4 regions of the Ensifer sp. genome follow, and region 1 is predicted to be linked to each of the others. Evidence: predicted binding sites of a transcription regulator. Region 1 holds the regulator's gene; each other region holds the start of a gene.

Region 1 (3,110 bases):
CCGGATCGGCATCGCGACTGTCGGGCGTAGAAGGTCGCTCGACTGCGGGCGACCACCTTCCATCGAACGGGACCGATTGTGGCAAGCGCCACGATGCGGCAATGAATGCCCGCACTCGCTCGCCTGTCGGTCAATTGAGGCCGTGGTTCAATTCTCCTGAACGGAAACCCCGTCCTGGCCAATCTTGATTTCGACACCGGCCGGTTTCGTTTCTTCGCGATAGGCATAGACGCCGAGCCCGACGACGGCCACGGCAAGGGCGGCGATGACGAGATAAAGGCCATTTCGGTTCATTCAGCAGTTCCTCTCATGGGGCATGGGAGGGGGTAGTTAGGCCGCGAACGGCGAAAGGCAACGGCACGTCCGTCGATTGAGGCCGGGCAAAGGCCGAGGCGGCAGTGTGCGACGTGTCGCGGCTGTCCTGCGATACGAACGACCCAGAACCGATCAACCGCCATCTGACATGGAAACGAACGTCAGGAAGTGTCTGCGGGCCAGGATGGATGGAAGGCGGTTTTCGCTGCTAACGCCGCGAAGGCCGGCTGATCGCTGCATGGCAAGCTTCCACTGGTTCCGTGACGTCGGGCCGCTCGACGCGCCGTTTTCGGAAGTGACAGGCGTCGCCTTCGCCACGTCGCCAACCAAAGTTTAAATTGAGTAAAATCAATATCAAACCATTTCCGGACGCCATCGTGCGACTTGTCGCCGTTCGCCGTTGCTGCCGTTACATGACCGACCCGGAAATGGTTGTGACGCAGCTCTTGTCACCGGAAAAAATATTGTCTCTAGACGGTAACGGGAATGAATATTCCGTCGATGCGACCCGTATAGGTGGTGTCAAACAAAGCCGACAATGGAGGAAATGACATAAAATGAAATGTAAGATCGCCCTGACCGCACTTGCTCTTCTTGCTGCAACGACGAGCGCTGCAAGCGCCGAGGATCTCGTCTTTCAGCTCAAGAACAAGACGAAGGCTGTTTTGACGAACTTCTACACATCGCCTGTTGGCGTCGACCAGTGGGAGGACGATGTCTTTGGACGGCAAGTGCTCAATCCCGGCGAGAGCATGGAAATTACCATCGCCGACGGACGCGACGTCTGTAAGTACGACATGCGCTTCGAGTTCGAGGAAGGTTCGGGTCTCGACACGACCGAAGACACGCAGGACCTCTGCGAGCTCGGCGAGTACTCCATCCACGAATAAGAATCCGCAAGCGCGCAAGCGCTCGGATGGATATCCGGCGTCTCGCTACCCCAGGGGTGGCGAGACGTTCGCATTCGGGAGAACGGTGGCGATGACGGCGCAAAGCGCCATTCGGGCCTAATGGTAGCGGCGGATCAAGCCGACCAGCTTGCCCTGTATCTTGACGCGGTCGGGTCCAAAAATTCGTGTCTCGTAGGCCGGATTTGCGGCCTCCAGCGCAATCGACGCGCCCTTGCGACGAAAGCGCTTCAAGGTCGCTTCCTCGTCGTCGACGAGGGCAACGATGATGTCACCGGGGTTGGCAGTCGTCGCGTTGCGAATGATCACGGTATCGCCGTCGAAGATCCCTGCCTCGATCATCGAATCGCCCTTTACCTCGAGAGCGTAGTGATCGCCGGTACCGATCATGTCGAGCGGAACGGAGATGTCGTGGGTGTTGTTCTGTATGGCCGAGATCGGCACGCCGGCGGCGATGCGACCCATGACCGGCACCGACACCGAGCTGTTGTCGGCAACGGGTGGTGCCTTAGCCGGAGCTGGGGCGGGGGGCTTGCCGAGGCTGCCTTCGATGACGCTCGGCGAAAAGCCGCGACGGGGCTGTGTGTTCGCCGCATAGGCTTCAGGCAGCTTGATGACCTCAAGTGCGCGTGCGCGGTTCGGCAGCCGTCGGATGAAGCCGCGCTCTTCGAGCGCCGTGATCAGCCGGTGAATGCCCGACTTGGATGCCAGGTCCAAAGCATCCTTCATCTCGTCGAAGGATGGCGGTACACCGGACTCCCTCATTCGTTCGTGGATGAAGAGAAGCAATTCCTGTTGCTTGCGGGTCAGCATGGCCAGTCGCTCCAGAAGCGTGAAACAAATCAAGAACAGACACTATCTGTTCCATATGTGTTCCGCAAGTGCCTAAAATTTGGTGAATGCTGCGGCTGTCGACGCGGAATTGGCTGGAGCCGGCGATCGCGAGGCTCTGTGCTGCCACGGGCCGCGGCGCACGGAGTAAGGTTGCGATGCAGGAATTGATTCGGGTCCTGTCGCCGATCGTGAACGTGGTCGCTGCGATAGTGGGCCCCGGTTTCGGTTGATACCAATATGTCGATACCGTCGGAAGACCGTTCGACGCGGTTGGCATCGTCTGGAGTGCAGCGATTCGGTGCCTGATCGATCAGTGGGTGGCGCGCGGCCAAAGTTGGCCTGTGGCACGGTGATTCCGCCCCATGGCTGTACCGACGCCGACGGGGGGATCTGGACGTAAGTTCGTCGGCACGCTCGCCACGCGATGAAAGTCGCGTGCCTCAGGCCGGTCGCGTGGCAGAGCAGGCGTCTTCGAATTCCTTGACGGTTTCAGCTGAATTGTCCTGTGGCAACACGGCGTCCGCGGCATCAGTCGCCACGGGTGTGTCCCCCTCGAAGACGAAGGACTGGATGTAGTAGGCGATCGCACCCTTCCAGACGTTGCGACCATCGATCTGCTGGCAAGGGACTGCAGATTCGAAATCGGCCTGCAGGTCATCGACCGTCGCTGCACTGAGGGCGATGTTTGGCGATGCGATAATCGAAGCAATGAGCAAGGCTGCGAGCACGATGAACGTCCGAAAGATGAGGAGTGAAGCCGGTAGATTGGTTAACGATGTGAACCGCGCTTTCGTTCCGAAGTCCAGCAAGCATGCCGCGCAGCCAGGCGTGTTCAACAGTTCTTTGAGAAGGTCGATAACGGCGCTTCGAGTTGTGGCATTCAGAGCACATTTCCTCGCGACGAACGGACCGGTCTGCGATGCCGTGCTGCGATTGTTCCGGTGGGGGCAAGCGCACGAAGCGTGATCGGCGCAGGCCGCTTGCCCCTCGCGCAGCTTGGGCGAGCGATGCGTTTAGGCTCGCAACGCTCGCCAGACTGTTGCGCCGACCGTG
Region 2 (3,110 bases), on a different contig from region 1:
ATGTCGGTAGCCGGATCGCGCGGCGCCTCATAACTTTGGGGATCGGCACGGTCGTCATCGCCGGCAGAAGTTGTGACAAGGGCCGAAAAGCCGCAGCAAAGCTCGGTTGCACGGCGCGCAGCGTAGACCTGTCAGATCCGGCCGGCTGGCAGGCCGCCCTTGCCGACATCGACACGGTCGTGGTCTGCATCGATCAGGATGAGGTCGCCTTTGCCGCCTTCGCCCTCTCCCGAGGCATCCTCTATATCGACGTGACCGCCACCGACGCCTTCTTCAGAAAGGTCGAACAGTTGGAGGACCTTGCGAAGACAAACGACGGCTGCGCCATTCTTTCCGTCGGCTTCGCGCCAGGCCTCACCAATCTGATGGTCAAGGCCTGCGCCGCGCGGCTGCATCAGGTGCACCGCGCCACCATCGGCATCATGCTGGGGCTGGGCGACGATCACGGTCCCGCGGCGATCGCCTGGACGCTCAAGGGGATCGTCGATCCAGGGCGGTCAACCGAACTTGTCGAACTCCCGTTCGGCGCAAAGGCAACGAACCATCCGGCCCTGGCCTTCGATTTCGCCGACCAGCATGTGCTTCGTCGTACACTCCCGATCCCCGACGTGGCGACCTATCTGACCTTCTGTCCGGCTGCGATCAGCCGTCTGTTGTTTCGTGCCTTGCCGCTGTTGCGCGGCCGGAGCGCATGGGTGCCGACCTTGACCAGAATACTGTCGCGGCTGCGCTTCGGATCCAAACGCGCGGCATTGTCCATCGTCGTGTCGGGCAGTCGAAATGGCATGCCGCATGCGATCACCGCCCACTTCGAAGGGCAGCACGAAGCTGAAATCACCGCTCTCATCGCCGCCGTCACCGTCGAACACGCTCTGTCCGCTCGCCCTCCAGCGGGGGTCCATCACCTGGAGGGGCTGATGTCGCTCGGCACATTCGTCGCACCGCTTGGCGAGGAGGGCGGCATCATCCATCTTGGCGATGACCCTTGCCCGGCGCCTTTTATGAGCTAGAACTCGGCTAAGGAAAGAGAGGTCATGGCCAAACCTGACAACACAACCCGCCAGCGCATTCTCGATGCAGCGCTCGACATCATCGAGGCGCAGGGCATGAAGGCGCTGACCCAGCCGAAGATCGCCAAGGCGACGGGCCTGCGGCAATCGCACCTCACCTACTATTTCCCGCGCAAGGCCGACCTGTTCATCGCCCTGCTTGACGCATCCCATTCGCGTGCCGCAGGGCAGACGCAGGCGGACGCGTCGTCCGTCGAGGCCATGCTGTCAACGCTGGTGTTCGACCGTGGACGCATGCGTTTTCTCCTGGCGATCCTGCTCGAAATCGACGACGATCGAGAGCTGCAGGCGGTTCTGCACGCCCATCTGGCCCAGCTTGTGCGCGTCGTCGCCACCCGGCTCGGCCGGCCCGCCGAAGACGCCGCGGTACAGTCCTTCGTCGATGAATTGCGCGGTATCGGCCTTCGCCACTTGAGCGACCCCGCCCCCGGCGAGCGTCCCTCTGTTGCCGCAGTGGCCAACCGGCACGGAATCTCGCTTGCGACCTGAGCGCTGAACGGCTTTCGTCCGAAGACGCTGCGGCTGCGGCAAAGCCAATCGGGCCTTTGCAATATGATCTTCGGCTGATATGTTCCTTATTCGTTCCCCGCCGTGAATCACGATCTCAAGCGCGGGGATGCCTCGGCATTGCCCGGAGCGACGGGCGTTTGCGCCGGTGCTCGGCGCAAGGGGCAGCATCTGCAGGGACTTACCGGGGACTTCGGCGTGGCGGCGGCCTATCTGGAAAAATTGAACGACCGGCAGCGCGACGCCGTCGAATTTGGCGTCACCGCGCCGGGCGAAACCATCGCCGGGCCGCTGCTGATCATAGCGGGCGCAGGCTCCGGCAAGACCAATACGCTTGCCCATCGCGTCGCTCACCTCATCGTCAACGGCGCCGATCCGCGCCGCATTCTGCTGATGACGTTTTCACGCAGGGCAGCGTCCGAAATGGCACGAAGGGTCGAGCGCATCTGCGCCCAGGTGCTGGGCGCAAACGCTGCCGTTGCCACCGACGCGCTAACCTGGGCTGGCACCTTCCATGGCATCGGCGCGCGCCTCTTGCGCATCTACGCCGAGCAGATCGGGCTCAACGTCGATTTCACCATCCACGACCGGGAAGACAGCGCCGACCTGATGAACCTTGTGCGGCACGAACTTGGCCTGTCGAAGACCGAGACCCGGTTTCCGACCAAAGGCACCTGCCTGTCGATCTACTCGCGTGCCGTCAACTCCGAGACGCCGCTCGGCGAGGTCTTGCGCGCGCACTACCCCTGGGTTTCCAGCTGGGAAGAGCAACTGAAGCAGTTGTTTGCCTGTTATGTCGAGGCAAAGCAGGCGCAAAACGTGCTCGATTACGACGACCTCTTGCTCTATTGGGCGCAGACCGTCAGCGTGCCGGAACTCGCAGATGACATCGGCGGCCGCTTCGACCATGTGCTGGTCGACGAGTATCAGGATACCAACCGCCTGCAATCCTCGGTGCTGATGGCTTTGAAGCCGGGAGGCCGGGGGCTGACGGTTGTCGGTGACGATGCCCAGTCGATCTATTCGTTCCGGGCGGCGACCGTGCGCAACATCCTGGATTTTCCGGGCACCTTCACCCCGCCGGCCGACGTCATCACGCTCGATCGAAACTATCGTTCCACCCAGACGATCCTCGCCGCCGCCAATGGCGTCATCGACCTCGCCCGCGAGCGCTTCACCAAGAACCTCTGGACCGAGCGGCAATCGACGGAACGGCCGAAACTGCTGGCGGTCGCCGATGAAGCCGACCAGGCGCGCTACATCGTCGAGAAGGTGCTGGAAAACCGCGAGGTCGGCATGACGCTGAAGCAGCAGGCGGTGCTGTTTCGCACGTCCAGCCACAGCGGACCGCTCGAGGTGGAATTGACCCGGCGCAACATCCCCTTCGTCAAATTCGGAGGGCTGAAATTTCTCGACAGCGCCCATGTCAAAGACATGCTGGCGGTGCTGAGATTTGCCCAGAATCCGCGCGACCGGGTCGCCGGCTTTCGCCTCCTGCACATGATCCCGGGTGTCGGGCCGCAGACGGCCGGC
Region 3 (3,110 bases), 1.5 Mb from region 1:
TCAACACGCGGTGATAGCCGCGCGCTGAAAACTTCAGCTTCTCGGCCGCATCGCGCAGTAGCTGCAGTCCGGCAGCATCGGGCGCGGCGATGCGCTCGATCATCGCCGTCGAGCAGCGGGCGTTGCTGGTGGCTCCGCGGCTGCCGAGCGCCGCGAACCGATCGATCTGCAGCGCACGGGCGCGGGCGACGCGTTTGGCAACGGCAGCGCTTGCCTCGGCCGCCATAGGCCGGATCAGGTCAGCGGCGCTGACGGCGGGCACGTCGATGCGCAGATCGATCCGGTCCATCAGCGGACCGGAGATGCGCGCCTGATAGTCGCTCATGCAGCGCGGGCCGCGCGCGCATGACCGGCCGGGCTCGCCGGCCATGCCGCACCGGCACGGGTTCATTGCCGCCACCAGCTGGATTGCCGCGGGATAGCTGACCCGGTGATTGGCGCGGGCAATGATGCACTCGGCCGTCTCCAGCGGTTGGCGCAACGCATCGAGCACCTGCGGCGTGAACTCGGGAAACTCGTCGAGAAACAGCACGCCGTTGTGGGCAAGCGACGCCTCACCGGGCCTGGCGCGCAGACCGCCGCCGATCATCGCCGCCATGGTGGCGGAATGGTGCGGCGTGCGGAACGGTCGCCGGTCAGACAGTTTTCCGCCCGGCAATTGCCCGGCAATCGAGTGGATCATCGAGACTTCGAGCAGTTCGGCCGGCGTCAACGGCGGCAGGATCGACGGCAGGCGCGAGGCCAGCATCGACTTGCCCGAACCGGGCGGGCCGATCATCAGGAGATTGTGGTTGCCGGCGGCGGCCACTTCGAGCGCCCGCTTGGCGCTCTCCTGTCCCTTGATATCGGCCAGGTCGGGCAGGTCGACGGCACCGGCACGAATGGCCGGTTCCGGCCGCGAGAGCACCTGCGTGCCGCGGAAATGGTTGGCGATGGCGATCAGGCTGCGGGGTGCGAGAATATCGATCTCGGCGCCGGCCCATGCCGCCTCCGGTCCGCTTTCGGCCGGGCAGATCAACCCCTTGCCCAGCGCATTGGCGCCGATCGCCGCCGGTAGCGCGCCGGCGACGGCTGCGACGGTGCCATCGAGATTGAGCTCGCCGATCACCACATAGCCGGCAAGCGCATCGCCGGGGATGGCGCCGAGTGCGGCCATCAGCCCGAGCGCGATCGCCAGATCGAAATGGCTGCCTTCCTTCGGCAGATCGGCAGGCGCGAGATTGACCGTAACTTTCTTGGCCGGTAGCGCCAGACCTGACGCGTGAAGCGCTGCCTGCACGCGCTCGCGGCTTTCGGCGACGGCCTTGTCGGGCAGGCCGACGATCTGCATGCCGACCCGGCCGGGCGCGACCATTACCTGAACGTCGACCGGAACACCTTCAATTCCCTGGAATGCCACCGTACTGACGCGTGCAACCATGACCGCCTCTTCGACAAGGGCGGCCGCCGCGCCGCCGCAACCCTACCGGTCGCAGCGGAAAATCTTGCACGGAATGCGCACAAAAACAAGAACAATGACAGAACATCTCGCCGATCGCCACCAGCCTCGGATGGCGGCGATTTGCGACGGCAACGCGGTCTTGGGCGGTCGGTATCAGGCGCGCTTGCGCTCGATCGCATCCCACAGCAGGCTCGCGACGTCGGCGCCGCCGAACTTCTTGACTTCGCGGATGCCGGTCGGTGACGTCACGTTGATCTCGGTCATGTAGTCGCCGATGACGTCGATGCCGACGAAGAGGAAGCCGCGCTCCCTCAGCGCCGGGGCGATGCGGGCGCAGATTTCCTTTTCGCGCGCCGTCAGTTCGGTCGGCTCGGGCCGGCCGCCGGCATGCATGTTGGAGCGGGCGTCGTGTTCGGCCGGCACGCGGTTGATGGCGCCGACCGGCTCGCCGTCGACGAGCAGGATGCGCTTGTCGCCCTTGCGCACTGCCGGCAGGTATTCCTGCGCGATGAAGGGTTCGCGGAACATCTGGCCGAACATTTCCAAGAGCGAGGACATGTTGCGGTCGTCGCGAGCCGAGTGGAACACACCGGCGCCGCCATTGCCGTAAAGCGGCTTCAGGATGATGTCGCCCATCTCTTCGCGGAAGCGTGCGATCTCGGCGGCATCGCGGGTGATCAGCGTCTTCGGCATCAGATCGGCGAATTCGGTGACGAAGATCTTTTCCGGCGAGTTGCGCACCCAGGCGGGATCATTGACGACAAGCGTCTTCGGATGCAGGCGCTCAAGCAGATGCGTTGAGGTGATATAAGCCATGTCGAAGGGCGGATCCTGGCGCAGAAGGATCACGTCCATGGTCGAAAGGTCGAGCCGTTCCGGCTCGCCAAGCGTGAAGTGATCACCCTTGACGTCGCGCAGCGTCATCTGCTGTGCGGTCGCGATGACCTTGCCGTCGCGCAAGGAGAGCTTTTCGGGGGTGTAGTGGAAGAGCCGGTAGCCGCGGGTCTGAGCCTCGAGGCTCATCGCGAAGGTGGAATCGCCCGCGATATTGATGCCCGACACATGGTCCATCTGGACCCCGACATTGATGATTTTCGCCATCTTCCCGTCCCCGCTGGATCCCGATGACGCGCAGTCGACGCGTCCGGGATCTTGATCGATTCTAATAGCTTAGAGCGGGGCCCGCGCAAAAGCTCGCACGCGGCTTGCTTCGGCCCGCTCTAAAAGAGCCCGCAACATGTAGAATGCGGACCCGCCTTAGGCAAGGCTACTCGAAGCCCTCGACGAGGCAGGTGATGAGATGATGGTCCGACAGCGGACGGCCCGTCGGATCGAGCGACGAAATGATCCGGCTTTCGCCGATCTTCAAGCCGCGCGACAGGAACCAGTCGAGCTTCATCGCCCGCTCCGGCCAACGCGTGATCAGGCTGGGACGGGTGGTCATTTCCGCAAGCGGCCCGCCATGACGGCTGAAGCCACGCGCCGCACTCATGGCAAACAGCCCTTCGGCCTCGAAATCGCCACCGGCATGATTGCCGGTGTTGAGATCGCCGCCGATCAGGACAGGCAAACCGGGGAATGCCTCATCCAGAGTGTCGATCAATTCCCTGACCTGCCGTTCGCGATAGGGCGCCGTGGTGGCACTTTCGAGATGGGTGGAGACGGCAAC
Region 4 (3,110 bases), 140 kb from region 1:
TCGCTCCTTCGGTCTTTGCAAGCTCTTCGAGCTTGGCGTCGTCAAGGCCGATGTGCAGGACACCATGGATGACGGCGATGGTCGCCGGGACGGCACCCTGATCGCGGATGATCGCCTCGACGCTGCGGGCCATGTTGAGGTTGCCCGGATAGGGCATGCCATGGGTGATGATGGTCGATTCCAGTGCCACGATCGGCGCGCCACGCGCCTTGGCGGCTGCAACCTCGTCGGAATATTCCATCGGCAGGAAAGGGGAAGCGGGTTTGGTCATGGTTTTTCCTTGGGAGTTCGGCTGGCGGCGTTCATGCCAGCATTTGAGGCGCCGGCACAAGGGCCAGTGCCTGTTCAAGATTGGCCTGCGACATTTGTTCCGAGGCCGCCAGAGGCGAGCGCAGGGTGATACCCGCCGCAGCGATACCTTGCCTCAGGCATTCATCAAGCCCGCGCCCGGAAAGGCGGGCGGTGAGGAAGCCCGACGCCAGGGCATCGCCGGCGCCGGTGACATCGGCAAGTTCCGGCAGTGCCGGCGGTGTCGCGACGCACACCGTTTCTCGATCGAAGGCGACGACCGCCCGGCCGCCGCGGGTAACGACACCGCCATTGAGGCCGGCTGCGCGCAGAAGCGGCGGCCAGCCCTCGGCATCCGGGCAATCCTTGCCAGTCAGCGCCCGTGCCTCGGCCTCGTTCATGAACAGGTAGCTGACCTTGGCTAGGCTTTGCTGAAAGCGGACGACCTTTGCCGGCGAAACGGCGATGCCGGCGACGATGCGCCCGTCGGTGGAGGCGCGATCGACGAGGGCTGCAATCGTTTCCTCCGGCAGGTTGGCGTCCGTCAGCACCAGCCGGCTGTCGGCGATGGCCTCACGCAATGCGCGCCGCTGCAACTGTCGCGGCGAGAACAGCCGGTATAGGTCCATGTCGGCAAGCGCGATCACAAGATTGCCGTCACTCTCGATGATCGCAGTGTAGCTCGGCGTCTGGCGGTCAAGAAAGGTGAGGGGCGTGTCGATGACGCCGGCCGCGGCGGCGGCCGCAGTGACCATCTCGCCGGCGGCGTCACCGCCGCGCGTGCTGATCATTCTGACGCTATGCCCCAGCCGCGCCAGGTTGCGCGCAGCATTGAATCCACCGCCTCCGGCCTCTTCAAACCAGGAGCCGGGATTGCTGGACCCGGGCGCCGTCGCGCCCGCGATGCGTCCGCGCCGATCGATGTGGGCCCCGCCAAAGACGGCGATTTCGCCTTCCGTCATGAATCTTCCTCTGCTGTCTCTCGGGCGAATCGGATCGGGACTGTTCATCGTTTCCAGGCCCGCAGCGCGATGCTGGAAAAATCACGCCCCAAAGCGTGAACATGAATCGAACGCAATTCGAATTACCCATATTTTACAATGTCTTGTTCGGCTATTGCAAAACAGGAACAAAACATGTACAAAAACTCGTGCGGCGGCTTCATTGCCTCAGTAGCTTCAATAACCTAAAGGTGGACGAAATGGCACAAAACTCTTTGCGGCTCGTAGAGGACAAATCGGTGGATAAAAGCAAGGCACTTGAAGCGGCACTTTCCCAGATCGAACGGTCGTTCGGCAAGGGATCGATCATGAAGCTCGGTGGGAAGGACAGCATCATCGAGATCGAGACGGTTTCGACCGGCTCTCTCAGCCTCGACATCGCACTCGGCATTGGCGGCCTGCCGAAGGGTCGCATCATCGAGATCTACGGCCCGGAAAGCTCGGGCAAGACGACGCTTGCATTGCAGACGATCGCCGAAGCACAGAAGAAGGGCGGCATCTGCGCCTTCGTCGACGCCGAACACGCACTCGACCCGGTTTATGCGCGCAAGCTGGGTGTCGACCTCGAAAACCTGCTGATCTCGCAGCCCGACACCGGCGAACAGGCGCTTGAAATCACCGACACGCTGGTCCGCTCCGGAGCGATCGACGTTCTCGTCATCGACTCGGTCGCCGCACTCGTGCCACGCGCCGAAATCGAAGGCGAAATGGGCGACAGCCTGCCGGGCATGCAGGCCCGCCTGATGAGCCAGGCGCTGCGCAAGCTGACTGCCTCGATCTCGAAGTCCAACTGCATGGTCGTCTTCATCAACCAGATCCGCATGAAGATCGGCGTCATGTTCGGTTCGCCGGAAACGACGACCGGCGGCAACGCGCTGAAATTCTACGCTTCGGTTCGCCTCGACATCCGCCGCATCGGTTCCGTCAAGGAGCGCGAAGAGGTCGTCGGCAACCAGACCCGCGTCAAGGTCGTCAAGAACAAGATGGCGCCTCCCTTCAAGCAGGTCGAATTCGACATCATGTATGGCGAAGGTGTCTCCAAGACCGGCGAACTCGTCGATCTCGGCGTCAAGGCCGGCCTCGTCGAGAAGTCGGGCGCCTGGTTCTCCTATAACAGCCAGCGCCTCGGCCAGGGCCGCGAAAACGCCAAGTCGTTCCTTAGGGACAATCCGGACCTGGCACGCGAGATCGAGACGGCTCTGCGCCAGAACGCTGGCCTGATCGCCGACCGTTTCCTGGAGAACGGTGGTCCGGAAGCGGACGACGGCGACGACGCTGCCGAAGCATAATTGTCACGCCAAGCGTGTGCGTTCAAAACCGGTCGCCTTCTATGGCGGCCGGTTTTTTGCTGCCGTCTGGACAGCATGATACGCGAACGATAAAAGCCTGTGGTTCCGGCGGCCGTGGGCGTTGGAGGGCGTAGCCGTCAGGGACGGCTGCGGGGTTGAAGGACAACGGCAAGGGGCGCGGCAAATGCCGGGGCTTGGGCCTGAATTGGTGCACAGATAGGACGCAAGATGAGCGGCGTGAATGAAATCCGGTCGACGTTTCTCGACTATTTCCGCAGAAATGGTCACGAGGTGGTGTCGTCGAGCCCGTTGGTGCCGCGCAACGACCCGACGCTGATGTTCACCAATGCCGGCATGGTGCAGTTCAAGAACGTCTTCACCGGGCTCGAGCAGCGTCCCTATTCGACGGCCGTGACCGCGCAGAAATGCGTGCGCGCCGGCGGCAAGCATAACGACCTCGACAATGTCGGTTATACCGCGCGCCACCACACGTTCTTCGAGATGCTCGGCAACTTCTCCTTCGGCGACTACT

What was found. The regulator LexA, encoded in region 1, represses DNA repair genes until DNA is damaged. The targets are predictions, from matches to a motif close to TGTTCNNNNTGTGTTCNG.
Region 2: the regulator LexA is predicted to act here: its motif matches at 1,640-1,657, upstream of RTP54_RS22420 (ATP-dependent helicase).
Region 3: the regulator LexA is predicted to act here: its motif matches at 1,508-1,525, upstream of RTP54_RS01400 (YifB family Mg chelatase-like AAA ATPase).
Region 4: the regulator LexA is predicted to act here: its motif matches at 1,414-1,431, upstream of recA (recombinase RecA).

Annotation. Positions count from the first base shown of each region.
Region 1 is NZ_DALZXU010000001.1:1,751,767-1,754,876, forward strand. It holds gene RTP54_RS08565 (hypothetical protein) at 148-294, opposite strand; gene RTP54_RS08570 (hypothetical protein) at 873-1,205, shown strand; gene lexA (transcriptional repressor LexA) at 1,323-2,036, opposite strand; gene RTP54_RS08580 (hypothetical protein) at 2,498-2,866, opposite strand.
Region 2 is NZ_DALZXU010000006.1:60,273-63,382, reverse strand. It holds gene RTP54_RS22430 (NAD-binding protein) at 1-1,010, shown strand, start outside; gene RTP54_RS22425 (helix-turn-helix domain-containing protein) at 1,035-1,559, shown strand; gene RTP54_RS22420 (ATP-dependent helicase) at 1,776-3,110, shown strand, end outside.
Region 3 is NZ_DALZXU010000001.1:278,535-281,644, reverse strand. It holds gene RTP54_RS01400 (YifB family Mg chelatase-like AAA ATPase) at 1-1,420, opposite strand, end outside; gene gshB (glutathione synthase) at 1,595-2,542, opposite strand; gene RTP54_RS01390 (endonuclease/exonuclease/phosphatase family protein) at 2,709-3,110, opposite strand, start outside.
Region 4 is NZ_DALZXU010000001.1:1,894,015-1,897,124, reverse strand. It holds gene RTP54_RS09245 (pseudouridine-5'-phosphate glycosidase) at 1-271, opposite strand, end outside; gene RTP54_RS09240 (carbohydrate kinase family protein) at 303-1,250, opposite strand; gene recA (recombinase RecA) at 1,490-2,578, shown strand; gene alaS (alanine--tRNA ligase) at 2,807-3,110, shown strand, end outside.